Linked DNA regions of Mucilaginibacter gracilis. The protein of the gene in region 1 interacts with the protein of each later gene in a pairwise test. Links are inferred from orthologs where the notes say so. Each region holds a gene or a part of one and is shown in the gene's direction. Other genes may lie near its edges.

The links.
Region 2: the proteins of BDD43_RS20015 (region 1) and ureG interact in binary tests that used the Escherichia coli proteins (3 or more experiments, as listed by UniProt). The link is inferred for Mucilaginibacter gracilis from one-to-one orthologs.

Annotation. Positions count from the first base shown.
Region 1 is NZ_RBKU01000001.1:4,495,480-4,511,281, reverse strand. Bases 5,373-8,247 are described here. They hold BDD43_RS20015 (FKBP-type peptidyl-prolyl cis-trans isomerase), read left to right. Parts: upstream 5,373-6,497; coding sequence 6,498-6,998; downstream 6,999-8,247. Other genes in these bases: yidC (membrane protein insertase YidC), read right to left, coding at 7,594-8,247; BDD43_RS20020 (thioredoxin domain-containing protein), read left to right, coding at 5,373-6,430. In the rest of the region: BDD43_RS20030 (PAS domain S-box protein), read left to right, coding at 80-3,148; BDD43_RS20025 (mandelate racemase/muconate lactonizing enzyme family protein), read right to left, coding at 3,154-4,251; more of BDD43_RS20020, read left to right, coding at 4,418-5,372; more of yidC, read right to left, coding at 8,248-9,444; BDD43_RS20005 (CTP synthase), read right to left, coding at 9,468-11,078; kdsB (3-deoxy-manno-octulosonate cytidylyltransferase), read right to left, coding at 11,298-12,032; BDD43_RS19995 (hypothetical protein), read right to left, coding at 12,029-12,751; BDD43_RS19990 (hypothetical protein), read right to left, coding at 12,748-13,485; BDD43_RS19985 (deoxynucleoside kinase), read right to left, coding at 13,497-14,111; trpS (tryptophan--tRNA ligase), read right to left, coding at 14,262-15,257; BDD43_RS19975 (lysophospholipid acyltransferase family protein), read left to right, coding at 15,302-15,802. UniProt on the Escherichia coli protein: Folding helper with both chaperone and peptidyl-prolyl cis-trans isomerase (PPIase) activities. Chaperone activity prevents aggregation of unfolded or partially folded proteins and promotes their correct folding.
Region 2 is NZ_RBKU01000001.1:4,857,698-4,873,477, forward strand. What follows is about bases 5,131-7,983. They hold ureG (urease accessory protein UreG), read left to right. Parts: upstream 5,131-6,164; coding sequence 6,165-6,803; downstream 6,804-7,983. Other genes in these bases: BDD43_RS21675 (DEAD/DEAH box helicase), read left to right, coding at 5,131-5,700; BDD43_RS21680 (hypothetical protein), read left to right, coding at 5,793-6,062; BDD43_RS21690 (urease accessory protein UreD), read left to right, coding at 6,800-7,594; BDD43_RS21695 (hypothetical protein), read left to right, coding at 7,587-7,983. Outside these bases: BDD43_RS21660 (DUF5686 and carboxypeptidase-like regulatory domain-containing protein), read left to right, coding at 1-1,792; BDD43_RS21665 (hypothetical protein), read left to right, coding at 1,865-2,200; BDD43_RS30200 (hypothetical protein), read right to left, coding at 2,316-2,486; BDD43_RS21670 (DEAD/DEAH box helicase), read right to left, coding at 2,927-4,174; more of BDD43_RS21675, read left to right, coding at 4,354-5,130; more of BDD43_RS21695, read left to right, coding at 7,984-8,288; argS (arginine--tRNA ligase), read right to left, coding at 8,309-10,078; BDD43_RS21705 (arginine deiminase family protein), read left to right, coding at 10,409-11,869; citrulline utilization hydrolase CtlX, read left to right, coding at 11,941-12,867; BDD43_RS21715 (arginine decarboxylase), read left to right, coding at 13,068-14,459; BDD43_RS21720 (hypothetical protein), read right to left, coding at 14,523-15,497. UniProt on the Escherichia coli protein: Involved in the maturation of [NiFe] hydrogenases. Required for nickel insertion into the metal center of the hydrogenase. Exhibits a low intrinsic GTPase activity, which is essential for nickel insertion.

The DNA of each region.
Region 1 (15,802 bases):
AAACATCAGTATTTTGATTTTATTATTATTATTGGCTATCTATACCTAAAAAAGGTAGTGGCCATAACCTAAATTTTAGATGAGTTTAAAAAAACAAATTTTGCAATCAGGAAAACCTCTTTTTAAAAGTATCGAACTAACTTTTTTTCGGTACGGGGTTTCTGCCGGTGGTGAAATTAACATTATAACTATAGATAAAAATGCGCAGCAGCTATTTGACGTGCCAGCAGATGATATTATAGCCGATGCAAACAAGTTACTTAATGTGATTGACGAAGCCGACAGGGAAACATTAATTTCGGCATTAAAACAGCAACATGATTTTGAATGGGAGGGAAAAGTTACCGTAGCGCCCAACATCCGGAAATTAATAAAAGCCCAGGTAACTCATACTAATAATACCCTTAATTGTGCATTTATAGATATTACCCCGGTTAAAAAATTACAACTAAAGCTAAATAAAGCTAAGCGTTTGCTGAGTGAAACCGGTAAGCTGGCCAAAATAGGCACCTGGGAAATTAACCTGGTAACTGGTAAATTAACCTGGTCTTCCGAAGTTTATCATATGCATGAGATGGACGTTGAAGATGGTATTGATTTACAGACGGCCATAAATTTTTACACCCCTGTTTCCAGGCCGGTAATAAAGGCTGCAGTTGATAAAACCATTGCAACAGGCGAACCTTACCAGGTTGAACTGCCCATGCTAACGGCCAAGGGTAATTTATTATGGGTACGATCTAGCGGTAATATCATTAAAAAAAATGGCAAGCCTAAACGCTTATATGGCGTTTTTCAGGATATAACGTATCAAAAAGATATTGAAGAGCAGCACAGGGTTATTTTCGAATTTTCTACAGATGCACATTTACTGTTTGACGAAACAGGAATAATTGATTGCAACAATGCTGCTGTCGAGATGATGGGTTACTCGGATAAATCGGAGTTAATGTCACATCACCCGGCTGATTTTTCGCCCCAATATCAACCAGACGGACAGTTATCCCACGAAAAATCGAAAGAGATGGATAGGCTTGCCCACGAAAAGGGGGTACACCAGTTTGAGTGGATGCACAAGCGTAAGGATGGCACCGAATTATTTATTGAGGTTACCCTCAACCCCGTTTCTATAAGGCATAAAGAGGTGTTGCTGGTTGTTTGGCACGACATCACCCTGCGTAAACAAGCTGAGGAGAAGCTGCGGAAAAATGAAGCATTGCTATACGAAACCCAGGAATTAACCCATAGTGGGAGCTGGGAGATAGACCTTGTAACCGGAAAAAATTATTGGTCGGCGGAGGCCTTTCGGATATTTGGATTTGAACCTGTTGGTACCGGCCCGCAAACCCACGATTTTGATCAGCTCATTCACCCCGACGATCGCGATAAATACAAAAGTGCCATAAAAATGGCCGTAAAAGGTGGTAAAACATCCGATTTTGATTTGCGCATTTTTCCTAAAACCGGCGGTATAAAGTACATACAGGCAATTGGCAAACCCCAATTTAACGAGTATGGAGCGGTAACAAGATTATACGGTGCAATTATTGATATAACGGCCTATAAACTGGCCGAAGAAGCAATTCGCCTAAAGCAAAAGCAACTGAATACCTTTATAGAGGTTTCGCCGGCTGCCATTGCTATTTTTGATAAAGAAATGCGATATATAGCTGCAAGCGACATCTGGAAAAAAGATTATAAGCTGGAGCGTAAAAACATTGTAGGGGTGCGGCACTACGACCTCTTCCCGGACTCGTCGTTGCGGTGGAAGGAATTTCATGACAGGGGCCTGCACGGCGAAATAATTGGTGAGGTTGAAGATAGCTATGTGCGTAAAAATGGCAAAGTGCAATGGTTTAGATGGGAAATAAGGCCTTGGTTTGAAAAAGACGAAATAGGCGGAATCATTATGTTTACCGAAGTAATAACCGAGCGTAAAGAGGCCGAGCAGGCCCTGATAAAAGCAAAAGAGCAGGCCGAAAACGCCGCTCAGGCTAAAACTCAGTTTCTCTCTACCATGAGCCACGAGATACGCACGCCCATGAATGCGGTTATTGGCTTTACGCACTTGTTGTTGCAAAACCCGCGCAAAGACCAGGAAGAGTACCTTAAAATATTAAAGTTTTCGGGCGAAAACCTGTTGGTGCTCATTAATGATATATTGGATTTTAGTAAGATAGAAGCCGGTAAGCTGGAGTTTGAAAACGTTGATTTTAGCGTTAAAGACCTCATTCGCAATATAAGGGCCGCTATGGAACAGCGCGCTATTGAGAAAAATATCCAGCTTAAGCTGATGATAGAAGACGATTTGCCTCATGCCGTAATTGGCGATCCGGTTAGGTTGGGCCAAATATTAACCAACTTAATTAGCAATGCCTTAAAATTTACCAATTATGGCAAGGTAACGGTAACAGCGTCGCTAATTAACCAAACCGAACAATCGGCAACTATTGGCTTTGAGGTTAAAGATACCGGCATTGGCATACCCTTAGATAAGCAGGCATCTATATTTGAGAGTTTTACACAAGCCAGTTCGGATACAACACGTAAGTATGGCGGTACAGGTTTAGGGCTTACTATTACCAAACGCCTGCTGGAAATGCAGGGTAGTTTTATTAAATTACAAAGCGAGCCAGGCGTAGGCTCAACATTCTCGTTTAACTTAACCTTTGCCAATAGCAACTTAAAGTTAGAGTCGAGCGTATCAAGGCAATCACCTGTTGTACAGGGAAGTTTGTTGGGCACACGCATTTTATTGGCCGAGGATAACCAGATTAATATTTTGCTGGCTAAGCAGTTTTTAAAACAATGGGACGTGGAATGCGATGTTGCCGAAAATGGCGAACTGGCTGTAAAACTCACCCAAGCCAACGACTATGATATGATATTAATGGATTTGCAAATGCCAGAAATGGATGGTTATACAGCCACCCAAGAAATACGCAAACTTGAGCCGGCATATAAATATCGAAAATTACCCATTATAGCCCTAACAGCATCGGCCATGTTGGATAATAAAGACAGGGCATTTATAGTGGGTATGGATGATTATATTAGCAAACCCTTTAACCCCGACGAGTTGTACCGTAAAATTGCGCACTACAGTAAAATATCAAAAGCTAATAAGCTATTGCATGCCGTAAATTAGTTATCTTATATTTTCCAATGCTCGCATTTGGTTAAAAATGCCTCGTCGGCATCCGCGCCAATACCAATTGCATGTGGTAGCGATAAAAAATAACCCTTGTATGTTAGGCCGCCAATGCAGGGGTCTGCCAGGTGGCCCAGCATACAGGTATCCATATCGTAAAAACTAATATTCGGGCTGGCGTAAACAAAATGTAGCTGTGCGCTTGCGGCAATGCGGCTTTCAAGCATACCGCCCATCATGCAGGCAACGCCATGTTCTGCACCCAAGTTATGTATCTTGATGGCTTCGTTTATCCCACCCGATTTTGCGAATTTAATATTAATGTATTCGCACGACCCGCTGTTGATTTGTTTGTGCGCATCGTGATGGTTATACACACTTTCGTCGGCCATAATTTTGATAGGGGATAGTTCCTTTAAACGGGGCAACAGGTCATCATACCAGGTACGCATTGGTTGTTCGCAAAATTCAACATCGTAATGAAACATGTTTTGCAATGCATAAACAGCATCGTCAAAATCCCAACCCTGGTTAGCGTCTATACGTATTTTTAAATCCGGGCCAACGGCTTCACGTATTAGTTTAATACGTTCAACGTCTTGTTTGGCATCTTTGCCCAATTTAACTTTAAGTATAGTTGCACCGCTTTGTTTAAACTCTACAGCTTTTTGTGCCATTTTACCGGGCTCGCCAATGCCTATGGTTATATCCGTTTCAACCTCGCGTATTTCGCCACCTAAAAATTGGTAAAGTGGTAAATTGGCATCCTTTGCAGCAATATCATAAAGTGCCATATCAAATGCGCTTTTTATAGTTGCGTTACCGGCGGTAAAGTTGTGTAGTTGCTGTAGCCTTTCGGGTATATTTAAAGGGTCTTTACCTCGCCATAACTTGGCAAATTCGCGCGCCATAGCCAGGCAGGTATCCTGCGTTTCGCCAACAATCATCGGGAAGGCCGAGCATTCGCCAACACCATAAAAACCGGCATCGGTATGCACGCGTATAAATGTATTTTGCGCATAATCCATAGTTCCGGTGGCAATGGTAAACGGTTCCATAGGTATGCTGAAACGGTAAATATCAATATAGGTAATTTGCATAACGCTAAGATAATAAATGTACCAGTGAATGTGTAGGTGTGCGAATGGGTAAATGTGCAAATCAATGTGCTTGTGTGCGAATGAGTAAATGTGCAAATGCCTTATAACATTAAAAAATTGAAAAACAATTTGCACATTCGCACATTTACTCATTTGCACATCTACAATGAACAAACTATCAAATTCAACTTCGCCATATTTACTTCAGCATGCCAATAACCCGGTTAACTGGTTTCCGTGGGGCGCCGAAGCTTTACAAAAGGCTAAAGACGAAAACAAGCTTATCCTGGTTAGTATTGGCTATTCAGCCTGCCATTGGTGCCATGTTATGGAACATGAGAGCTTTGAGGATGAGCAGGTGGCCGAAATCATGAACGACCATTTTGTTTGTATTAAAATTGACCGCGAAGAGCGACCCGATATTGACCAGATATACATGAGCGCCGTGCAGTTAATGACCGGCCGTGGCGGTTGGCCCTTAAATTGTATTTGCCTGCCCGACCAACGGCCCATTTACGGGGGCACATACTTCCCTAAAACCGATTGGATGGGGCTACTTTTTAACCTCGCCAATTTTTGGGAACAAAAACCACAGGAGGCCGAAGAATATGCTGTGAAGTTAACCGAAGGTATACACCAGTATGAAAACATTAGTTTTGTTAACGAGCACATGGAAAATACCCCTGCCGACTTACAAGCTATTGTTAAACCCTGGAGCAAATATTTTGATTTCAAAGAAGGTGGAATGGACAGGGCTCCCAAGTTCCCGATGCCCAATAACTGGCAGTTTTTAATGCGTTACGCTCATTTAATGAAGGATGAGGAAACCAATGTTATAGTTAGGCTTACCTTAGAAAAGCTTGCCAAGGGCGGCATTTACGACCATATTGGCGGTGGCTTTGCGCGATACTCGGTAGACGGGCATTGGCACGTACCGCACTTTGAGAAAATGTTATATGATAATGCCCAACTCATCAGTTTGTACTCCGAAGCCTATACCTGGTGCGGAGATAAGCTTTATAAAAATATAGTTGACGAAACCATTGCCTTTATAAAACGCGAACTCACATCGCCGGAGGGCGGCTTTTATTCGGCACTTGATGCCGATAGTGAAGGGGTAGAGGGCAAGTTTTACACTTTTACCCTGCCAGAGATTGAAGAAATATTGGGCGACGATGCTGGTTTATTTGCTATATATTACAACGTTACCGCCGATGGTAACTGGGCCGAAGAGCATACTAATATATTTTTCCGTAACGATGAGGATGAATTATTAGCGCATAAACTTGGTATCCCGGTTGATGCTTTAGTTGATAAAATAGCCCAACTCCGCGTTAAAATGCTCCAGGCCAGGAGTAGCCGTGTAAGGCCTGGGCTTGATTATAAAATACTAACATCGTGGAACGGCCTTATGCTTAAAGGGCTTTGCGATGCTTACCGTGCCTTTAACGAGCCTGCTTATTTAGAAATGGCACTAAAAAATGCCCATTTTATAAAAAACAATTTAATTAGCGATAACAAGCAAATAAGCCGCGTTTACAATAAACTAAACGCAAATGATGGTATAGCGTTTTTGGATGATTACGCTATGTTGGCAGATGCTTTTATAGCGCTTTACGAAGTTACGTTTGATGAAAATTGGCTGCAATTAGCCAAAGCCTTAACCGAATATGCGCTTGATTATTTTTATGACAACGCTACCGGAATGCTATTTTACACGCCCGACAATGGCGAGCAACTGATAGCACGCAAATTTGAGGTGATGGATAATGTAATACCGGCATCAAACTCGGTAATGGCGCGCAACCTTAAAAAATTAAGCTTATTTTTTGATAATACCGAATATGAGGCACTTGCCGCCCAACTGCTGCGCAACATTAAAAAGCTAATGGCTAAATATGGTTCGGCATACTCCAACTGGGCCATGCTGATGCTTGATGATATAATGAGCACTTATGAAATTGCCATTACGGGCCATGATGCCGAAATTAAGCGTATTGAGATAGAAAAAAAGTACATCCCCAATAAAATTATCTTGGGCGGAACAAAAGGAAGTTTACCTTTGTTGCATGATAAGTTTACGGCACAAACTCAAATATATGTTTGTGTTAATAAAACCTGCCAATTGCCGGTAACAGAGGCTGAGGCGGCATTTCAACAAATAAAAGGTTGGGATTAAATGGTTTGCGGCGGGGTAGCCGCGGATTTTTTATTCCGATTAATTTAAAAACACAAAAAACATAATAATGAAGATTGAACCCCAACACGTAGTTTCGCTTACTTACGACCTGTATGTTAACCAGGAAGATGGTACTGAAGGATTAGTAGAAAGTGCAACTCAAGAGCAACCATTAACCTTTTTATACGGAGCAGGCCAAATGCTGCCTAAGTTTGAAGAGCATTTGAGTACCTTATCAACCGGTGATGATTACGAATTTCGCCTGAGTGCCGAAGATGCTTACGGCCAATATGACGAAGAAGCTGTGGCTAACCTGCCTAAAGAAATGTTTAACGGAACGGATGTGCCCGAAATTGGCAGCGTTTTACCTTTACAGGATAACGAAGGTCATCATTTTCAAGGCCAGGTAGTATCAATTGCCGAAGACGCTGTAATTGTTGACTTAAACCACCCTATGGCTGGCCAGGCCCTGCATTTTAAAGGTAATATTTTAAATGTGCGCCCTGCCACTCCCGAAGAACTTTCGCACGGCCATGCACACGGAGCAGATGGTCATCATCAGCACTAAAAATTTATTATACAATAAAAACAAAACGGGTCATTGCTGTAATCTAATCAGCAATGGCCCGTTATTATTTGGGCGAAATTAAAAACGGGCTGTGTTGTTGCCAGTTATAAAATCCCGAATCTTCTGAAGCCTGAAATAACGAAAAAGTGATAGCCTATACAACTGTCTTTTGACAGCCCCTCCGGTATTGATTGTACCCAATACTGCGCCGTTAGGTGCAATAGCCCGGTAGAAAACAAAATATCTAATCCTTTTGCGCCGTAGGTGACAATACTTAACAAACTATTATTGTTCGCGATAGAAACCGGCCAGGTATCGTACCGCCGGCACGAACTAATTGCCGGGCGTTTTTTCTACCGACCTTTAACTCATCCGGAGTTAAAAAAATGTTGCAATAGTAACTCCATAGCTTGAAATTAAAAACGTTATGGGTAGCGATAGCGCGGCAATCGCAAACTATAGAGGGGGCGGAAATGTATCGGTGCGGTTGTTTCCTTACAGCAATTACACGTTTTACTGTAAAAAACCAATAAACTAATAAAGGGGAAAAACGCAACGTTTTTCCCCTTTATTAGTTTATAAAAGTAAGGCTCGCTTACTTCAGTTTTTTGGGTGGTGTGGTTGATGCCGGTGCTTGCTTTACTTGTTGTTGCTGGCGCATCAGTTCTTCCATTTTAGCGGCAAAACCGCCTTTCTTTTTAGTTTTATCTTCAGGTTTCTTTTTGTTATCCTGTATTTGGGCGTGTATTTTTTTATCATCAACCATCAGGCGTATTAAATACTGTTGGGCAAAGGTTAACATGTTTGCCAAAAAGTAATAATAATTTAAACCCGCAGGGTATTTGTTTAGTACAAAAATGAATATAACAGGTGTAATGTACCCAATATACTTCATTTGGCCGCTTGCGCCCGATATTTGGTTGTTAAAGTAAGTGTAAATAAATGTTGAAATAGTCATCAACAAACACATTAAACTTAGGTGATCGCCCAGTAAAGGTATGGTGGTTCCAAATTTAATCAAATCGTCATAGGTTGATAAATCCTTCATCCACAAAAAGCTTTGGCCGCGTAACTCAAACAAAGCCGGGAAAAACCGCAGAAAAGCAAATACAATTGGCAATTGCAGCACCATGGGCAAGCAGCCACCCAGGGGGTTAACTCCAGCCTTTTTGTAAAGCTTCATGTATTCCTGCTGTAGCAGGGTAGGGTTATCCTCGCCAACTTTGGCTTTTATCTCGTCCATCTCGGGCTTTAGCACACGCATTTTAGCCATGGATAGGTACGATTTATAGGTAAGCGGCGATAGTACCAGTTTAAGCAAAATTGTCAATATCAGGATAACAATACCATAGTTCCAGCCAAACTGTTTCAAAAAGTCGAATACAACTAATACTACATACCTGTTAATGTATTTAAACAATACCCAACCTAAATCAATTTGTTTATCAAGGTTATAACCTTGCGCCTTCAATGTTTTAAACTCGTTTGGCCCAAAATAAAACTCCATCGGGTAAACACCGGCTGTATTAGCAGGTATTTGCAAGCTGGCCAGCATCTGCTTAACCTCGGTTTTATTACTGGTATCGAGGCTTACACGGAGGTCTGATTTAGTAAACCCGTCTTTATAAATCAACACGTTTGAAAAAAAGTGCTGTTTAAACGATACCCATTGCACCTTTTTATCGGCAATGGTTTTGGCTTCATCGCCGGTTACGCTTAGGTTGTATACATCGTCTTCGGTATTTTTATACGTAACGGTTGAATACTGGCGCTCCATACCCATGTCCTTTTCGGTTTTGAGCATGCTCGATTGCCAGTTGATGTCGATAGTTTTATTATCAGCTACAACGTTATCTAAGCCAACCTCTTTTATAGTGAGGCCCAATTTATAACCTAACGGACTAAGGGTGTAAACATAGTCGATGTATTGGGTGGCACTGTAATTTAAACGGAAGGTAATTGTAGAATCGGCACCGGCTGAGTTTAAACCCGCGGATGATGGTTTAAAATACAAATCGTTGGTGTTGATTTTTTTATTGCCGGCAATAAAATTTAAACCAAAATGGTTATTGGCACCATCAAACAGTATGAGTGGTTTGCCATCAAAAGTTTTAAATCTCTTTAACTCTACCGACTGAACGCGGCCACCAAGTGTTGAAACTTTTACCAGTAATTCTTTATTTTGTACGGTAACCAGTTTATCATCACCTACTGTAGCTGCGCCAAACGCAGTTTTCAATAAGGCAGAATCAACAACTTTGGGTTTTTTAACCGAATCGGCTTGCGGAACTACAGCGGCTGTTTTAATTCCGGCTCTTTTTAACGAGTCGGCATGTGCGGCTATTTGTGCTTTTTTAAGTTCGGCTTCACTCGGCTTCATCAGGTAAAATGAGCCAAAAAGTATCAGCATAATCAGGAATAATCCTGTGTAAGTATTTTTATCCATTGTAATAAGTACGTAACAAGCTGCTATTTTTTACGGGCATAAACCAGCGCAGCGGCCACAAAGTTAACAAAAAGTGGGTGAGGATTAGCAACCGTTGATTTTAATTCCGGATGAAATTGCGCACCCACAAAAAACGGGTGATTTTTAAGCTCTACAATTTCAACCAGGTTGTTTTCGGGGTTCATTCCCGATGGTATCATTCCGGCGCTTTCGTATTGTTTAAGGTAATCGTTATTAAATTCGTAACGGTGGCGGTGCCTTTCGGAGATGTTTAATTGGCCGTAAATAGCTGCCGCTTTACTGTTCTTTTTAATTTGGCAGGCATATGCACCCAGGCGCATGGTGCCGCCTTTGGCAGTAATCTTTTTTTGTTCCTCCATCATGTTGATAACCGGGTAGGGGGTATCGGGGTTCATTTCAACACTGTGTGCATCTTTTAATCCCAATACGTTGCGGCCAAATTCAACCACGGCGCACTGCATGCCCAGGCAAATACCAAAAAACGGAATATTGTTTTCGCGCACGTAACGTATAGCTTCTATTTTACCCTCAATGCCGCGCACGCCAAAGCCAGGCGCAACCAATATACCATGCAGGCCTTTCAAACGGTCAACAGCGTTTTCGGGTGTTAATTGCTCCGAGCTAATACATTCTACCCGTACCTTGCACTCATTTTGCGCGCCGGCATGTATAAACGATTCGGTGATGGATTTATAGGCATCCGGCAATTCAACATATTTACCAACCAGGCCAATGCGTATTTCGGCAGTTGGGTTTTTCAGGCGGCCTAAAAAGTCTTTCCAGCGTTCTAAATTAGGCTCGTTTTTGCTCGATAGCTTGAGCTTGCTCATTACTGTTTTATCTAATTGCTCTTTAAGCATCAGCAACGGCACATCGTAAATGGTTGATGCATCTATCGATTCGATAACCGCGTTAACATTTACGTTACAAAATAAGGCTATCTTTTTACGGATGTCCATATTGATATGATGCTCGGTACGGCAAACCAAAATATCTGGTTGGATACCATACTCCAACAACATTTTAACAGAGTGTTGGGTTGGCTTGGTTTTTAACTCGCCCGCAGCAGCTAAAAATGGAATAAGGGTTAAATGGATAACGAGCGAATCATTTTGCCCATGCTCCCACCTAAACTGGCGCACAGCCTCAATAAATGGTAACGATTCGATATCGCCCACGGTGCCGCCAATCTCGGTTATTACAACATCATACTCGCCGGTTTCGCCCAGTATGCGGAAGTTGCGTTTAATCTCATCGGTAATGTGCGGAACTACCTGTACTGTTTTACCTAAAAACGCACCTTCGCGTTCGCGGTTGATTACGTTTTGGTAAATACGGCCTGTAGTAATGTTATTGGCTTTTGATGTTGGCGTATTTAAAAAACGCTCGTAGTGCCCAAGGTCAAGGTCGGTTTCGGCACCGTCTTCGGTAACGTAGCATTCACCGTGTTCGTAGGGGTTTAATGTTCCGGGATCGATGTTAATGTAAGGGTCAAATTTTTGGATGGTAACCCGGTAACCACGTGCCTGTAGTAATTTGGCCAGTGATGCAGAAATAATACCCTTCCCTAACGACGAGGTAACGCCGCCCGTAACAAAAATATATTTAGTCATATGTTTTTTTTGAATTTCGGTACCCGATGAATGGAGAACAGAAATTGTTTGTGTACGGGATGCAAAGGTAAAAAATTATTTGGGATTTGCCCGATGTGTTGGTAAAACGACACCGATTTTACAAGGCAAATGATACTGCCGTAACTAACAGCTTGTTAAAAAGGCACATGGGTAATAGCAAAACACAGGCAATCAAAAAACATGTAAGGCAAGGGCACGTTACAAATTCTTCAACAACTTCGTCAAATCTTCCGGCGTATCAATGGCATAGGTTTCCAGTTCGGTTTCGGCAACTTTAATGCGGTAACCGTTCTCAATCCAGCGCAATTGTTCAAGGCTCTCGGCTTTTTCAAGTGACGATACCGGTAATATCGTTACCTGCTGCAAAATATCGCTGCGGTACCCATAAATACCAATGTGCTTGTAATAAGTATAATGGTAAAGCCATTGCTGCGGCTCGCTGCCACGCACGTGGGGCAGGGGAGAGCGCGAAAAATAAATTGCCTCCGAGTTTTTATTTAAAATAACCTTTGGCGAACTAAAGTTATACAACTCTTCGGTTGTTTGTATTTTTTTAACCAGGGTGGCAAGCTGCGTATCCGGTTCATCAAAGCACGATGCCACTTTGGCTATCTGCTGCGGATCTATAAATGGTTCGTCGCCTTGTATATTGATAATCACCTGGTATTCGGGATGCGCACCGGCAACTTCCGCACAACGGTCGGTGCCGCTTTGGTGTGTTTGTGCCGTCATCACCGCAACGCCGCCAAATTGTTGTACGTGCGTAAAAATGCGCTCATCATCGGTGGCAACAATAACCTCGGTTAAGGTATCGCATTTTTTTGCCTGTTCGTAAACGCGCTGTATCATGCTTTTACCGTTGATATCAACCAACGGTTTTCCGGGAAAGCGGGTTGACGCATAACGGGCGGGTATAATACCTAAAATCTTCATTTTTTCAATGTAATCGTTTTAAACGCCTTCAACGCCTTTTCCTGGTCGCCTTCCGAAAGGCCGTCGCCCACCATATTAAAATTTAACTGCGAAGTGCGGCTTTTAATGTAAACCCCGGTTTTGCCTTCGGTAGCAGTTTGGGGCCAAATGGTTTTGATGATATATTGTTGAGTAGTATCAAGGCGTATGTTATGGCTTTTAATGGATTGAGGTATGCGGATGGGTACATAAATGGTACTATCCTTATATTTCAGGTCGGCAATATAATCGGCTCCGGGATAATACCTTCGCCATTTATCGTCGGGCACGCGAATCTTTTTAGTGTATTCAATATTAGCCTCCACTTTTATAGGCAATGCCCCTTTAATTGCCTGTTGTTGCATTAAACGTTTAGTTTCGGCTTCCAGTTTTTCTTTGGGCACGTAAGTAACATCCGGGTCACAAAAATAGCAGGTAGAAGAGGACCAGTTTTTTTCGTCGGTTAGGTATTGCTGCTCAGTTGCAATTAAACTACTGGCATAGCCCATTGTACTATAATCAAATGATATGGTGCCCGACGATGTTGTAATAGTACCCACAAACGAATCGGTACCATTACCAGGCTCATAGCTCCAGCCGTAAGGCATATCCATTGTAAAGTAACCTGTATCGAGCTTTTTGGTGCAACTAAATAAGGATATAAATAAAAAGAGATAAATAAAATTTTTAACTTTCATCATCTAATGTCAGCCCTTTCCTTAATAGATATAGTTTTAAAGGCAGTTAAAGCCTGTTCTTGCTCTCGCGCATCTAAATTAGCAGCCACCAAATTAAATGTTAAATGATCTTTTTTGCCATAAAAATAAATAGCTGTAATACCCTTACCAGTAACTTTTGGCGATATTGTTTTTATGATATATCTATTGGTTGAGTCTATACGAATATTGTGATTTTTTATTTCAGAAGGTATGTTTATCGGTAAAATAATTGCGCTGTCTTTATATGTCAACTTCGCAATATAATCAGCTTTAGGATATTTTATTTTCTCTTTTTGATTTGGTTGATGAATTTCACTTTTGGGCGTTGGCTCGGCTTCCACTTTAACCAATGTAGAATCGGTTATTCCCTTTTCTTTCATTTGCCTTGCCTTCTCACTTTTTACATTAAAATTGGCTGTATAAGTTATACCTGGTTTACAAAATAAACAATCTTTTAACCAGCTTTCCTTTTTTAGATATTCTTGTTCGGTTGGTATTAATGAATTAGCATAACCGTGATAACTAAAATCGAATACAAAGTAAGAATGCATTGTTAATATTCTTCCAATAAAGGAATCTTCACCACGTTCTTCTTTATAAACCCAAGTCCTCGGAATGATTATCTTAAAGGATTTCAAATCGAGTTCTTTTAAATTATTATACTGAATAAAGCCAAATAAGATTGGTACAACTAAAATAAGCCACTTACTCCGCATGCTGTATATTATTAAAACAATCCGTTTATCTCGCGCTCTATCAGTTGTATAATGGTACCCAGGTCTTCGGGGTTATTGGTAAAATCAAGGTTGTCTTTATCCAAAATCAATAATTTGCCAAGCTTATAGCTTTCAATCCATTTCTGATACTTGTCATTCAGTTTTGAAAGGTAATCAAGCCTGATACCACTTTCGTATTCGCGCCCGCGGCGTTGTATGTTGCTAACAAGTGTAGGCACCGATGCCTTTAAATAAATAAGCAGATCGGGAGGTTTAATAAACTCGGTAATGTTATCAAAAATAGATCGGTAGTTTTCAAAATCGCGCGTTGTCATCAAACCCATATCATGCAGGTTTTCGGCAAAAATAAAGGCGTCCTCGTAAATGGTTCTGTCTTGTATAATCTGGCGATCGCTTTTTTGTATTTCTATAATTTGCTGGAAACGGCTATTTAAAAAATAAATCTGCAAATTAAAGCTCCACCGTTTCATGTCGCTATAAAAATCTTCCAGGTAAGGGTTATTGTCAACAGCTTCATATAGCGGATCCCATCCGTAATTTTTGGCCAATAATTCTGTGAGCGTTGTTTTACCGGCTCCTATGTTTCCAACAATGGCTATATGCATGCGATATGGTTAGCCCCCCGGCCCCCTAAAAGGGAGGCAAAGGGAAATAGTTTAATATTAAGTATGTTAGTTATTTATAGTGCAAATTAATTAAAACATCTGCAATAACAAATAGATTTTATTGCTCCCCCTTTAGGGGGTTGGGGGGCTTTAAAACTTTCTAAAACCAATTATCTCCCTTACTTCACTAATAGTTCTCCGTGCACTTTCGCGGGCTTTATCGGCACCTTGTTCGGCAACTTTGCGTAAATAAGCCGGGTCGTTGGCAATGGCGTCAATGCGTTCGCGAATGGGGGCTGTGGCAATAATCATATCTTCGGCCAGTTGCTTTTTCAAATCGCCGTAGCGTATCTGGCACTTGTTATACAAGCTATCAAAATGTTGGACAGTATCTGCCGACGATACAACCTTCATCAAATCAAACAGATTTTGTATTTCCGATGGTTTTTCCTGGTTCTCAACCGTTGGCCCTGCATCGGTAACGGCGCGCATTACTTTTTTGCGGATAACCTCCGGCGAGTCCGACAGGTAAACCGCATTAGCCTCACCTTCCGATTTTCCCATTTTGCCTTTCCCGTCCAATCCCGGTATTTTTACCAGGTTGGCACTGTAACTAAAGGCAAAAGGTTCTGCAAAGTATTCGGTATTGTACAGGCGGTTAAAACGGTTACCAAAGGTGCGGGCCATTTCAAGGTGTTGTTCCTGGTCTTTACCTACGGGTACTTTGGTGGCTTTATGTATCAAAATATCGGCAGCCATTAAAACCGGGTAGGTTAATAAGCCTGCATTTACGTTTTCGGGGTTTGCGCGTACTTTGTCTTTAAACGATGTGCTGCGTTCCAATTCGCCAAGGTAGGCGTTCATGTTCATGTATAAATACAGCTCGGCAATCTCCGGCACGTCCGATTGTACGTAGATGGTCGCTTTTTCCGGGTCAATACCGGCAGCCAAATATTCAACAAGCACCTGTTTAACGTTGCCGTGCAGGTTTTCGGGGGTAGGGTGTGTGGTTAATGAATGCAGGTCGGCAATAAAAAAATAGCATTTATATTCTTGCTGCATTTTAACGAAGTTTTGAATAGCTCCGTAATAATTCCCTAAGTGTAAATTTCCGGTAGACCTAATACCGCTAACAACAGTTTCCATTTGGGCGAAAGTAAGTATTTTTTCTATTTTTGAGGACGATGAAAATGATATTGAAAAAAATCCACGCCCGTTTTTACCGTTACAGCGTTGGCTTTTTTGTTGCACTGTTTTATCCGCTACTGTATTTTTATTCGCGAAAGCCGTCCCGTTACGCAACCATGAACCGGCTTAGGCAGGCTTGCAGTTGGTGCAGCTCGGCCATATCGGGCATTTTTTACCGGGTAAAGTACGAACAGCCTATTGATTGGCAGCGCACTTATATTGTGTGTCCTAACCATAGCTCCAGTCTGGATGTTACGGCTTGCAACATGGCACTCAAAAATAACTTTCACTATATGGGTAAGGATGCGTTTTTAAAAAACTGGGCCTTAGCTATCTTTTTTAAAAGCATGGATATTCCGGTTAACCGCGAAAGTAAAATGTCGTCGTTCAAGGCATTTAAAAAGGCTGCCGAAAATTTAAAAAACGGGCGTACACTGGTAATTTTCCCCGAAGGCAAAATACCCGACGATTATCCGCCCCGTTTAAACGAATTTAAAAACGGC
Region 2 (15,780 bases), 360 kb from region 1 along the record:
TACCTTTTTGCAATACAACTTTTATAAAAACTTTTTGCGCCTTGCCGGGAAAGATTTTATATCGCCCCTAACAGATAGCTGGAAAACGTTTTACAACTACGAACTGATTGACGAGCACGATAAAATTAACGGCAAAGAATATTATAAAATAGAATTTAAACCAAAACGCGGCCACGATTTAGCCTTTAACGGCGTAATGTGGATTACTAAAGACGATTACGCCCTTTACCGTGTTGATGCTTCGGTGCCGCCGGATGCTAACCTTAATTTTTTAAGCAAGGTTCGCATTCAGCAAGAGATGGTGCAGCCCGAGGGTACAACGGCCTGGCTACCGGGAAAAACACGTATAACACTTAACATCAATAACATAACTAAAAATTTGTCGGGCTTTATTTGCAAGTTTTACTTATCAAACAGCAATATCAAAGTAAACCAGGATTATCCCGAAAGTTTGTTTAAAGAGCCCGTTGTGATGAGCCCCGATGTAGCCAAGGTTGACGAAAGCTACTGGCAAAAAAACCGTCATGATTCGGTTACACTGGCTGATAAGCGGGTTTACCAAATGATAGATACTGTTAAAAACCTGCCCCTTGTTAAAACCTATGCCAAGTTTGCCGGTATGCTTATAAACGGCTATTACAAAGTAGGCTGGTTTAGCTTTGGCCCCTACCCCTACACGGTTAGCCATAACGACTTGGAAGGCACCGTATTACGTGTTGGCGGCATTACCAACACCCGTTTTAGCGATAAATGGATTTTGGGTGGTTACGCCGCATATGCCTTTAAAGATGATAAACTGAAATACAGCGGTAGTGTTGACTACATTGCATCGCGCAAGCCCTGGACGCAGATAGGAACATCCTACCTGCATGATATTGGGCAAACCGGCTACCAGTACGAGAGCTTTACCCTTAACGGCAACAATGTTTTTAATGCATCTATTAACAACGGCGCAATAAGCACGCGCGGGCCGTTTTATCAAAACGTTATTAAGGCTTATGTACAGCGTGATTTAAAATCGGATTTAAGGGCCAAGGTTACCTTTACCCACAGCACTTTTGACCCGCTTACGCCTTACGAATACGTTTACCCTAATAACTCCGATACCATACATAACTACCAAACCGCCGATGCTACCTTTGAATTGCAATGGCGCCCGGGTACACGCTTACTGCAATCGAGCAAGATAAACAAGCGGATAACCGTTGGTAACGGAGCAGATAATATTACGGTTACTTTTAGATATGTACATGGTTTTAAAGGCCTGCTTGACGGCGACTTTAATTACAACAAGTTATATATTAATGCCCAGCAAAAGGTACATATGGGTATTTTTGGCAAAGGCGAATACTCGTTAACAGGTGGCTTTATACCAAGTAACGTGCCTTATACGCTGGTTGAAAACCACCGTTTTAACTTTAATACTATGCGCTTTTTAGAGTTTGCCAGCGATAAATATGCATCGTTAACTTACACCCAGCACATGGATGGCCTGATAACCAACAGCATACCGCTATTAAAGGCCCTTAACATACGCACAGTTTTAGTTGCCGATATTTTAGAAGGCAGCCTATCTACTACCAATAACGAGGCCTTTAGGCGCGGCCGTACCATTGTTGACCGCAGTTTAGGCTCAGTCCCTTATGTGGAAGTTGGTTACGGGGTTGAAAATATTTTGAAAATAATACGTGTAGACTTTTTATACCGCCTTACCCACATGGACCACCTGAATGGCCGCGGCGAACTGCCCGACAGATTTGCGCCACGCGTAAGCTTGCAGTTTAGGTTGTAATTTTTAAAACTGATTACCTTACCACATGTTATCAATAATAACCGGCCCTATAAAACGCCGGTTATTATTTTTATGAAAACTTACCAAACCAAAATAAATCCCAATGTACGTGGCTTATGTGTAGCACTGCAACAAAAGCTGCCTGCTAAATTTAACAACAAAATGTATGGCGGCACCAATTTAAACATTGTTGAAAGCGGTAACAGCATCGAAATTTGGCTTCCCCTACCCTACGAACAGTATCTCTATAAGATTGATGTGGATGGAAGTGATGTGAACATCAGCAAATCTGAACACTATACCGATGATGCAAACAGCCTGGCTATGGAAGACGTGCTAACGGATATTGTGATAGCGTTTATTGGAAAAGAAAACATTGAAAACCTGGAACCTTCAACCGGGAATTGATTTTGTAGCCGCTTTTAAACTACTTGAGGATAATTAAAAGGCATAAAAAAAGAGTTTCTTAACGAAACTCCTTTTTGTTTTAAATAGGGTAGATAGTGTATTTTGTAATTACAAATTAAGCAACTTTACGGCTTACGGACCTGCTACCTAATTGTTGTTTTTGTGTTGATTTGAAAGCTTGCAAATCACCTTCTAAAATTTCTTTTAATTGTTTGTCAAAACGGGTCATTATCAATTTAGTGCGGTTAAGCATCAATTTTTCGAGTATTAAATCCATATTTTCCATAATCGATGTGTTTAATTTGAATATCGTGATTTTTGTTAAGCTACCTGGCTGTTTTGGCTTCTGCTGCCCAATTGCTGGCTATTTGATTTAAACGATTGTAAATCGTTCTCTATAATTCTTTTAACTCCTTGTCAAAACGCGTAATCATCAATTTAGTGCGGTTAAGCGTTAATTTTTCGAGTATCAGGTCTATGTTTTCCATGGCTAAGTTAATTAATGATGTTAGCTATATTACCAATATTATGCCACCGGAAGCACGATTAAAAAAAGGCCCCAAAACAACGCCCAATATACATTTTAACGCATACAACAGTGTAAAGGGAAAAAAACACTGTATATTTTAATAGTCACAATAGTGTAAACTGCGGGTGTTAAAACAAACAGAACGGTTTATTTTGATACTTCAATTTTAACCTTCTTGTTCTTAATCTTCTCGTTCTTTATTTTTGCACGGCCTGCTGTATTCGGTTACGTTTAACGGCTACATACGATTCATGATCTCTAACCTCTATCAGCCCCAATTCATCTTTTTGTAAGCCACCTTTTTGTAACAACAAGCCAACAATATCAACTTTGTTTACCTTATCCTTTTTCCCGGCAGATATATAAATGGTATCCCATTCGGTTAAGGGCGGGGTTACGTTTTTCTCGGGCAATGTTTCAATTTCAGGTTTTTTAACATACGGCAGGCTTTCATCCGGCGAGAGTATTAAATAGGCTGTGCCCTTGGCGTGCATACGTGCCGTACGGCCATTGCGATGGGTAAACGCTTCTTCGTTATGCGGTAGCTGGTAGTGTAGCACGGCCTCAATCTCCGGTATATCCAGTCCGCGCGAAGCCAGGTCTGTAGTAATGAGCAAACGGTTGCTTCCGTTCCTAAATTTTAGCAGGGCATGTTCGCGGTCTTCCTGCTCCATCCCACCATGAAAAACACCATGTATCAATCCCATGTAACTCAACAGTTCGCTTATCCGGTCTACCGCTTCGCGGTGGTTACAAAATACAAGGGTAGCTTTGTTGCCTATTTTACATATCAGGGCAAACAAAGTACTAAGCTTATCTTCGGCATCGGCCATTACGGCTTTAATCTTTAAATCGGGCATTACAACGGCATCCTTTAAAAAATCCAGTTCAACCGCATTTTTTACTCCGGTAAAGGCCGGTATATCGTCCATTTTGGTGGCCGATGTTAATATCCGCTTGGTTAGCGCGCCCAAACTGCGGATGATATAAGCCATATCTTCCTGAAAACCAAATTCGAGTGCTTTATCAAACTCGTCCAAAACTAAGGTTTGCACGGTTGAGGTATCAAAACTTTCGTGGCGCACATGGTAGGCTATGCGGCCCGGTGTGCCTATTAAAACCGCGGGCGGTTGCGAAAGACTATTTTTTTCGATGCGTGTGGGGTGGCCTCCGTAGCAGCAGTTTACCTTAAAGCCTGTGCCCATGCTTTTAAAAACCTTCTCAATCTGCAAAGCTAACTCGCGCGATGGTACCAGCACCATTGCCTGTACCCCTGCCCTATCTTTTTGCAGCAGGTTTAATACCGGTAGCAAAAAACCAAGTGTTTTGCCCGAGCCTGTTGGCGATAGTAAAACCATATCACTTTGGTTCGGCACGTTTAACGCTGCGTGCTGCATTTGGTTAAGGGCCGCTATATTTAGATTTTGAAGGGATTGTTTAATCATAATGCGGCAAAGGTAGTGTTTGGTTTTGGTTCATGGATGATAGTTGATTGTTGATGGATGATAGTTCATAGTCAATGGATCATAGATGATGGTTTATAGTCATATTGACGTTTATAAAATGTGTATTTGCTATGAACTATCATCCATGAACTATGAACCATAGCCCTTATTTATGAACTATGAACCCGAAACTCACCACATTGCCAAAAAACCGTACCTTTGCGGCAATGTGGTCAGATAAATTAAAGCTAAACAAACAATTGGTACGCTCCCTTACCGATGCGGGATATTTAACCCCCAAGGAGATGCAAACGCGCTCGCTGTCGCGGATTATTGGCGGCCAGGACATGATAGGCGTTGGCCCCGAAGGCTGCGGTAAAACTACCACTTATGTACTGGGCGTGTTAATGCGCCTTAAATATGGTGTTGAAGAAGCTCCGCGCGCGTTGATATTGGTACCTGATAAGGAACGCGTAATAGCGGTTACCGAGCAATTTGAACTTTTAAATAAAAACGATACCATACGCATAGTAAGCCTGTACGCCGCACCCGGCACCGAGGCCCAGATGAACGCCCTTGCCGATGGTGCCGATATTGTTGTGGCCACGCCCGACCGTGCCCGTTCCATTTATCTTAAACTTGGCCTAAACCTCAACAAAATAATGATGTTTGTGGTAGACGATGCCGATGCCATTGTGAAACAAGGCCTGCAATTACCGGTTAACGAACTGGCAAACAGTATTTTAAAATGCCAGCACTTAATATTTACCGAAGTATTGCACGGTAAACTTGAACACATGATAGCGCCGTTTATGAACCAACCTGCCATTATTGAGGTTGATGAACTTGCCGAAGCCGAGGCCGAAATACTGGACCAACTGCTGTACCATGTACCAAACTTTCGTACCAAGTTAAACCTGCTTAATTTGCTGATGCACGATACCGAGGTATTTACCAAGGCCGTAATATTTGTAAATACCCGCTTAACTGCCGAAAAAATATTAAACAGCCTTACCCACGTTATTAAAAAAGAGGCTGCCATATTAAACCCCTTATTTTTTGAAACCGCCGGTTTTGAGCGCATTGATGATTTTAAGGAACAAACTGAAAAACGGATATTGATTGTAGCTAACGAGTTACAGGGCTTTATTGATGTGGAGGGCGTGCCCTTCATTATTCACCTGGAGTTGCCGGATGAAAAAGAAACTTTTATTGACCGTATTATAAAACGCGACGCCGACCAGGAAACTTTTGCCATAACCTTTGCAACGGATATTGAGTTAAGCATGGTTAAAAAAATAGAACAGGCAACGGGCCACAAAATACCAACGGCAGAATTGCCCGAAGACTTGATAGTTGCGAAAGAAGAAAATAAGGAAGAGACAAAGAAAAAACCAGCAGCCAAAGCCGCCGCTACCGAAGTGCGTGGCGAAGCCTTTCACGAAAAAAAGGATAGCAATAAAAAGGATTACAACTTTAGCGCAGGCACCAAAGCTAAAATGAACAAAAAGAAGAAGCACGGGTAAGGCTGGAAAAAAGGTAGACATTCACCTTGATGCCATTATGCTGTTCGCCCAACTTATAAGTCAATAACTTAATAACCAATAACTACCCACAGATGATAGAACCTTTTGATATTGAAATAGGCGAAACAGTTTACGCCGTATTTCCGGAAGAGGATGAGATTTATACCATTTTTAAGGATGGTATTGAATACGTAAAAATACAAAAAGACACGGAAGGCATTTGGCTAAAGCTTGACCCCGAAACCGAAATGCCAACCTTTGGCAGCGACGAGGAAATTAATAATATTGGTAAAGCCATTATACTTTACCAGGAAAACGGCGGCGGCGATGAAGAGGATGAAGACGAGGAGGAGTTTGAATAGACTTAGCTTAATGAGCCTGTTTAAATTTCATTCACAAATAGTTATTAAATAATAAAATCATCAACCCATCGAGTCGCTCGCAATAATGAAATAAAAAGTAACATGTTCGATAGAAATTACATCAAAATAGGCGTAGCCGGGCCGGTTGGCTCGGGTAAAACGGCTTTAATTGAGCGTTTATCGCGACACATGGCAGGTGAATATAGTTTGGGCGTTATCACCAACGATATTTACACTAAAGAGGATGCCGAGTTTTTAACCCAAAATAGTTTGCTCGCACCCGAGCGTATTATTGGTGTGGAAACTGGCGGTTGCCCCCATACGGCCATCCGCGAAGATGCGAGCATGAACCTGGAAGCTGTTGACGAGATGGCGGCACGCATACCCGATGTGCAGATTATTTTTATTGAGAGCGGTGGCGATAACCTTTCGGCCACCTTTAGTCCCGATCTGGCCGATATTACCATCTTTGTTATTGATGTTGCCGAAGGTGACAAAATTCCCCGCAAGGGCGGCCCCGGTATAACCCGGAGCGATTTACTGGTTATCAATAAAATTGACCTTGCACCATACGTGAATGCCGACCTTAATGTGATGGAGCGCGACGCCCGTTTAATGCGCAAGGGAGCGCCCTTTGTGTTTACCAACCTGATGAGTTTACAGGGCCTGGACAGTGTTATAGGCTGGATAAAAAAATACGGCTTACTGGAAGAGAACCCCGAACCTGCTTTGCGCAGATGATAGCACATTTGCATATACAAACCAAATTGCGCGATGGGATAACGTATCTTAAAAAATCATATTTTACGCCGCCGTTTAAACTTGCCGATGTGCGCGAGGATAAAAGAGACAAAACCCTGCGCCTGATGCTCATGAGCTCGTCACCGGGAATATTGGATGGGGACGAATACGATATTAAAATTGAACTGGACGAGGGTTGCGCACTTACCTTGTTAACGCAATCGTACCAGCGCTTATTCAGCATGCAGGGCAGCGCAGGGCAACAGTTGCAAGTTAATATGGCTGCGGGAGCCACGTTTTGTTACCTGCCCCACCCAACTGTTCCGCACCAAAACTCGGATTTTACATCAAAAAGCAATATTTACCTATCGGCCAATTGCAGCCTCATTTGGGGCGAAATTTTAACCTGCGGCCGTAAAATGAACGGTGAGATTTTTCTATTTTCAAAATATCATAATCTTACTCAAATTTACATGAATGGAAAGCTCGTTATTAAAGAAAACCTGCTAATTAAACCTTTGCAAATTGATGTGAATGCCATTGGGCAGTTAGAAAATTACACCCACCAGGCCAGTTTGATATTTTTAAACGAAAATGCTGATGTAAAAAACTTAAAAACATACATCAGTACGTTTTTAGCAACACAAACCGGTATTGACTACGGCATTACCGAAACACAAAAAAACGGACTGTTAATACGCATTTTAGGCTACAAAGGCGAGCAGCTACATGATTGCTTAAACAAAATAGCAGGTTTAATTAACACAACAAAAAACGCTGCCTATGCATAGCGAATTAGGCTTATTGGTATTAACAGCCATCACCATCAGTTGTATTCACACCTTTAGCGGGCCCGATCATTATTTGCCTTTTGTTGCCTTGTCGCGATCAAGGGGCTGGTCGGTTAGCCGCACTGTGGTGTGGACTATAGTTTGCGGTATTGGGCATGTTGGCAGTTCGGTAATTTTGGGATTGATAGGTATTGCCGTGGGCTGGTCGTTATCGCGGTTAAGCTGGCTAGAAAATATTCGTGGCGGTTATGCAGCCTGGGCCCTGCTTCTGTTTGGCTTGGCTTATACCATTTGGGGCTTTTACCATGCCCGGTTAAACAAGCCGCACAAACATTTTGATATTAACGATGATGGCTCAATTTACGTTTTTGAGCACAAGCACGGCCAAACCGTGGCCCCCAATAACCGCTACCCGGTTACACCCTGGGTAATGTTTTTCATTTTTGCAATGGGCCCAAGCGAGCCCATGATTCCGCTTTTATCTTATCCGGCTGCTAAAAACTCGGTTTTTGCCATTACCGCACTGGTTATTGTATATATTATAGCCACTGTATTAACCATGGTGGTTATGGTAGTTTTAAGCTTATACGGCATATCGTATTTTAAAACCGGAAAAATAGAGCGTTACGTGCATGCCCTGGGCGGCCTAACCATACTAATTTGCGGTTGCGGGATGGTTTTTTTAGGCTGGTGATTTTTTTCATCACCAAACCCTTACATCCTTTCGGGAACATTAATGCCCAGCAATTTCATGGCCCTGTTAATAATTTGCGCCGTTGCGGATGACAGTTGTAACCTAAACTGCATCACATTTTCGTCTTCGGCTTTTAAAATTGGTTTTTCCTGGTAAAATTTATTGTAGGTTTTGGCCAGTTCGTAAACGTAGTTGGCAATAACAGCCGGACTATAATCGCGCGCACCCTGCATAATTGCTTCGGGGAACTGGTTTAAGGCCAATATTAAATCGCGCTCAACGGAATCCAATACGTTAATAAGAGTACTTGCATCGCCCGGCACAAAGCCTGCCCGTTTCAATACCGATTTAATACGCGCATGGGTATATTGTATAAATGGCCCGGTATGCCCCTGAAAATCAATCGATTCATTAGGATCAAACAGCAAACGCTTTTTGGGTTCAACCTTTAGTAAAAAGTACTTTAAAGCTCCCATACCTATGTTGTAGTATAGTTGCTGTTTTTCGGCTTCGTCAAAATCATTAATCTTGCCGAGAGCTTCTGTTTGTACTTTAGCGGTTTGCTCCATTTCGGCCATTAAATCGTCGGCATCAACAACGGTTCCTTCACGGCTTTTCATCTTGCCCGATGGCAGGTCAACCATACCGTATGATAAATGGAACAACCCCTTTGCCCAGGGCTTACCCAGCTTTTGTAGTATTAAAAACAATACTTTAAAGTGATAATCCTGCTCGTTACCCACCACATAAATTGATTTATCCATGTGGAAGTCGTCGTATTTCAATTGTGCTGTGCCAACATCCTGTGTAATGTAAACCGATGTTCCGTTTGACCGTAGCACCAATTTCTCGTCCAACCCGTCGGCAGTCAGGTCAATCCAAACCGAACCGTCTTCCTTTTTTACAAAAACACCTTTGGCTAAACCTTCCTCAACAATATCCTTACCCAACAGGTAAGTTTTCGATTCGTAATAATATTGGTCAAAATCAACACCAAGTTTTTTGTAGGTGGCATCAAAACCAGCATAAACCCAACTGTTCATGGTTTCCCAAAGGCTCATAACATCCGGGTCGCCGGCTTCCCATAGCTGTAGCATTTGTTGGGCCTGTACAATTAAGGGAGCATTCTTTTTGGCCTCGTCTTCCGTTTGGCCCTCGGCTATCAGTTGTTCAATTTGCTTTTTATATTCTTTATCAAAAACAACATAATACTTGCCAACCAAATGGTCGCCTTTTAATCCGCTACTTTCGGGCGTTTCGCCATTGCCGAACAGTTGCCAGGCAAGCATCGATTTACAGATGTGGATACCCCTGTCGTTAACTAAATTGGCTTTAATAACATCGTAGCCATTGGCCTTCAATATCTCGGCTACCGAATAACCCAATAAATTATTACGGATATGCCCCAAATGCAAAGGCTTATTGGTATTGGGCGACGAATATTCAACCATTACCCGCTCGCCCTTTGCGGGGAAGGTGCCGAATGTGGGAGCGGCGATTTCGGTATAGAGTTGTTTTATCCAGTACTCGTCGTTAATGCTGATATTTAAAAAACCCTTTATCACGTTAAAGCCCGAAACATGGGCTATCTCGTTTTCAATAAACCCGCCAATCTCGTTCCCGGTTTGCTCCGGTGATTTACGCGAAAATTTAACAAACGGAAAGATAACTATGGTAACCTGCCCTTCAAATTCCTTACGGGTTTGCTGTAAGGTAACATCGGCAGCGGTAATATCGGTTTGGTATAAGGCCTTAACGGCTTTAAGGGTTGCATCAACTATGAAATCCATCCGGCAAAATTAATCAAATCTATTTAAAATAAGAGTCAAGAAGCGAGAAGCAGGAATTAAGAGTTAGAAGATAGGAGCAAGATGTAAGAATCAGGAACCAAGATTTAAAATGCCATATTTATTTTTCTCTCCTGGTTCTTGTCTCTTGATTCTTGCCTCTTGACACTGATTATATGGCTAAATTCTGATAGCTTTGTGAAGAAAAGAGACAAGAATTGAGAATCAGGAAGCAAGACGTTAGATGCAAGGAACCAAGACACTTGTTTTATTTTTTTCCTGCTTCCTGATTCTTACATCTTGCTTCTATCTTCTTGATTATGAATTAAAAACATGCTCACTACTACAAATTTCAACATCAATAACACGTCCGAAATTGGCGACCTGTTATGCTTGCTCATCCACAGTCCGGATGCCGGATTGGGTAAGGTTGTGCCCAATAAGGCTCAGGATTGGCTTTTTGAAGATATAGTTCACCTGGATACCATCCGCCGTAAAGAGTACGACCATTATGTTAAAGTGCTGCTTTATTTTTTAGACCCTGAAAAAATAGCAGGGAAATTAAGTGCAATAGACAGCCCCGAAAGCAACCGCGACTTTTTTAAACCGGGCAATGCCGGGTTTCATAACTCAACCAAAGTAATAGAGTTTCAAACGCTGCTGGCCGATATATTGGCCGAACAAACCGTTAAGGAAAAATTGGTTGCCGCCATTTGCGGCATGGAAAACCTCACCTATGGTTTGCAGCAAACCTTAGTAGATACCGGCGCAACAGAACTGGCAAAAACACTTTTATCGGGCTTTTTAAACCATAAACTTATATTTGCGCCCATACCCAATTTTATTTTTTCGCGCGATGTTGGTGTAGCCATTAATAATTACCTGCTCATTAGTAAACCCGCGAAAGCTGCCCGCCTGCGCGAAAGTTTGCTGGTGCGTTACATCTTTTTCAACCATCCGTTGTTTGCCGCTTACCGCAACAATATCATCGAGATACCCGAAAGTATGGAAGCGTTTTTAGAACCCATCGGCGAAAGCCACGAGCCAACCACTTTAGAGTGCGGCGACGTAATGGTGGTTAGCCCGAACCATATTTTAATTGGTTGCAGCGAGCGCACATCAACACGCGGCGCAAACGCGGCCATTAAATTACTGTTTGAAAAAGGCGTTGTCGAAAAGGTAACCATCATCAAAATTCCGCAAAAGCGTAACTTTATGCACCTGGATACTGTTTTTACACAGGTTAAACGCAACGTTTGGGTGCTGCTAAAATCGTTATTTGATGAGGAAGCGGTTAACTTGAACGAACCTATTAGTCACTTTGGCGACACTATGGCTAAAGATAGCCCTCAAATAATACAGTTTGCCAAAGGCAAAACAAACGAGCCAAAGCATTTTGCTAACCTGGAAGCCTTGCTTGATGATATTAGCCGTAACGATTTGCACAGTGCCGAGCCAACACAATTCATCTACTCGGGCAATAACCAGTTCCCTTACGATTCGCGCGAGCAATGGACGGATTCGTGTAATCTCCTCGCACTAAAAGAGGGTGTGGTTTTGGCATACGACCGTAACGATAAAACCATTGAAGCTTTTGAACAACACGGTTTTGCCATTGTTAAGGTTGCCGATCTGCTCAAAAAACTGGAAAGCGGCGAAACATCGACCGAAACCATAACAGATACCGTAATACTCATGCCATCCGCCGAGTTATCGCGTGCACGTGGCGGCTTCCATTGTATGAGTATGCCGTTGTTAAGGAGTTCAATAGTTCATTTGCCATTGGTTCATTAGTCTAGGCTGATGAACTATTTGCACATTAATTGACTGAACTTTGCACTAATGACCAATGAACCATTGAACTAATGAACCAGTTAACATCCCACATATTAATGATACGCCCCGTTAGCTTCGGCTTTAACGAGCAGACGGCAGAAAGTAATGCATTTCAGCACCGCAGCCAAAATGAGCAGGATATACAGCAAAAGGCATTGGCCGAATTTGACGCTTTTGCTGACAAATTAAAAGCCAATGGTTTGGATGTTATTATAGTTAACGACAAGCCAGAGCCGCATACGCCCGATTCCATTTTCCCAAATAACTGGGTATCGTTTCACGAGGATGGCAAAATATTTATGTATCCGATGCAGGCCGAAAACAGGCGATTGGAGCGGGATTTGAAGATGCTAAAAAAGATAACCCTGAATAGCTTTTTTGTGAGCGATATTAAAGACCTGAGTGCTTACGAAAATAATGAGCAATATTTAGAAGGTACGGGTAGTATGGTTTTAGATCGCGGAAACAAAATTGCTTACGCTTGTTTGTCGCCACGTACTCATCCCGATGTTATTGGGGCTTTTCGTGCAGAAAGCGGCTACACCTCCATCCTATTCCACGCTACGGACCAAAACGGTAAAGCAATTTACCACACCAACGTAATGATGTGCATGGGCGACGAATTTGTAGTAATATGCCTTGATGCCGTAACCGATACTGCCGAAAAAAACTTATTAATGGCATCTTTTGAGCAAACAAACAAGCAGGTTATCGAAATTTCGCAACAGCAACTCAACGAATTTGCGGGCAATATGCTGGAATTAAGAAACGAAAAAAACGAACGGTTATTGGTTATGTCGGCCAGGGCGCTTGCTTCGCTTCATCCCCAACAGGTTCAAAAACTTGAAAAATATTGTAAAATTATTAGCGCAAACCTGCAAACCATAGAAACCATTGGCGGCGGAAGTGCCCGTTGTATGATAGCAGAGGTACATTTGCCGCCTTTGAGTTCATAAGATTCGTAGTTGATGGTTCATAGTTCATAGAAAAAATACCATTATCCATCATCTGCCAAAACCATGAACTATGAACCATCAACCATGAACCTTTACAAGGCATCAATTAAATTACATTGCGTACAATAAAAAACTCTTAATTATTAGGTTTATTTCAATTAAAAAATTACATTTTTGCGCAAATTATTTTAATTCGATAAATGCAGAGTTACGAGGAATTTATTGACCTGAGCGTGGGTTTCCCGCAAGAGGGTTTTGAGGTTTATGATGATGAATTATATTTTCACGACCTTAATTTAATGGAGATGATAGAAACGTATGGTACGCCGCTTAGGTTTACTTACCTGCCTATCGTTTCAAAAAAAATACAGCAAGCTAAACTATTGTTTCAGCAGGCCATAGTTAAAAACAACTATCGCGGAAGCTATAAATATTGCTATTGTACCAAAAGTTCGCACTTTAAGCATATTGTTGAAGAAGCGTTAAAAAACGACATTCACCTTGAAACATCATCGGCTTTTGATATGCCTATGATTGATGCGCTGGAGAAAAAAGGGCTTTTAAATAAAGAGATGACCGTTATTTGTAACGGTTTTAAAACCTTCCAATACAAAACTTATATTATTGATATGCTGCATGATGGTTTTAAAAACATCATCCCGGTATTGGATAATAAAGAGGAGTTTAACATTTACGACGACGAGGTTGAGATGGACACTCCCTGCAACCTGGGCATCCGCATAGCTGCGGAAGAGCAACCGGATTCGCAGTTTTACACCTCGCGTTTGGGTGTACGTATTGAGGACGTGATAGATTTTTATTATAACAAGATAGAAAAGAACCCAAATTTTAGGTTAAAACTATTGCACTTCTTTATCAACTCGGGTATTTCCGACACGCCATATTACTGGAACGAGTTAGAAAAGTACGTAACCTTATATTGCAAGCTCAAAAAAATAAACCCCGATTTAGATACTTTGGATATTGGTGGCGGTATGCCATTTAAAGATTCGTTGGTGTTTGATTTTGATTACGAATACATGATTAACGAGATTGTTAGTCGGATTAAAGAGATATGCGCCGAGCACGACGTAATTGAGCCGGATATTATTACCGAATTTGGTAAGTATACCGTTGCCGAAGCGTCGGGTATTTTATATAAGGTATTGGGCCGCAAACAACAAAACGACCGCGAACGCTGGTTAATGCTTGATGGCTCTTTTATTACCAACCTGCCCGATGTTTGGGCCTTGAACCAAAAATACGTATTGTTACCGATAAACAATTGGGATTCGGAATACGAGCGTGTAAACCTGGGCGGCATTACCTGCGACGGACAGGATTATTACAACCAGGAAGCCCACATGAACAGTGTATTTATGCCCAAAACGCGTAAAGTACAGTACATCGGTTTCTTCCACACCGGGGCGTACCAGGAGGTTTTAAGTGGTTATGGCGGCATTCACCACTGCCTGTTGCCATCGCCCAAACACGTACTCATCCGCCGCAACCGCGACGAAACCTTTAACTTTGAAGTTTTTGGCGAGGAACAAAACAGTAAACAAGTATTAAAACTTTTGGGATATAGTTAAAAACTATAAAATCTATAAAAAGGTCATTTCGTTATATGAGATGACCTTTCTATGGGTTATAATTTATTTTTGTGCGGCTTGAGACTGATCGTTTGATGCTGACGTTTTACTCTCGCCAAATAAGCTAACCCCAATTGCAAAACCTATCCAGGGTTTCCCTTGGTATGCCCAGCCAGGTGCCGAATAAGCATAATCCAGCCCTGTAAATATGCCGGCCTGAAATTTATCATATTGAAACATATATCCACCGGAAAAGGATAAGGCAGAAGCGGAAGTAATGGTTGGATCTGATTGGTTATTCACTTTCACACTCCCTATAGATACTCCACCAAGAATGTTACTTGCACGATATATTTTAGAAACATATTGATGTTTATAACCAAGTGATATACCAAAGTTAACTTTCTCTTCAACCGTGAATGGTCCACTGGCATTACCAAAGCGTACTTTAATTGGCAGCGATAAAAAACCCCAAGTAAAGCTATTATTTTTAGGATAAATGGATTCACAATTGTCATTAAAATCTTCAAGAGGAATAAAAAATTGCATATTGTTCGCCCAGGAATCCACATAAGCTAATTTATCATATTTAATTAATGGACTGTTACCAATTTTAGGGGTGTCAGGTAATAATGCTACTTGAACTTTTGTCATTTTATAATATTCATCCATGTCCGGAAGATGTTTATTTAAATCAGTATCAGGTTTCAATCTTTGATAAAAGTCATTTTTGTTTATATATTTAACTACTTTGGAACTGTCGGTTCTTATAGTCTTTTTATAGGTATAGCTAAAATCCCATACCGATATTATATAGCCTTCTTTATGTACTTTATAAACATAAAATTTGGTATCGTCATTAATTAAAAAATGAATGCTTTTATCGTAAGAACCTGAAACAGGGTCGTAAGGAAAAACAACTATACCGGTTTTGGTGATAAAAGATTGGCCAATTAAATTATTGGATTGACTACTGGTTTGCCCAAATACAGCACAATAACTAATAAGTAAAAGACAGGTAAAAAAATACTTTTTCATGATTCAATATGTTTAGGGTTGATAAATAACAATTAATATTATAAATGACTTTAAATCAAATACCTAAGTAAATATATTAATATTATTAATAATATATTGAAATAAAAAAAATAAATAGAAAACTTACACGTCGTTAAGTATTATACCCGTGCGTAAATATTAGAAAAAGAGACAATTAAAGATGAGTGCTTGTTAAAAAGAAGTTATTTTAATAAATGTGTATATATTAGTTTAGATTTATAATTGCGTTCTGCGGCTGTATACAATAATATTTTCAGATATA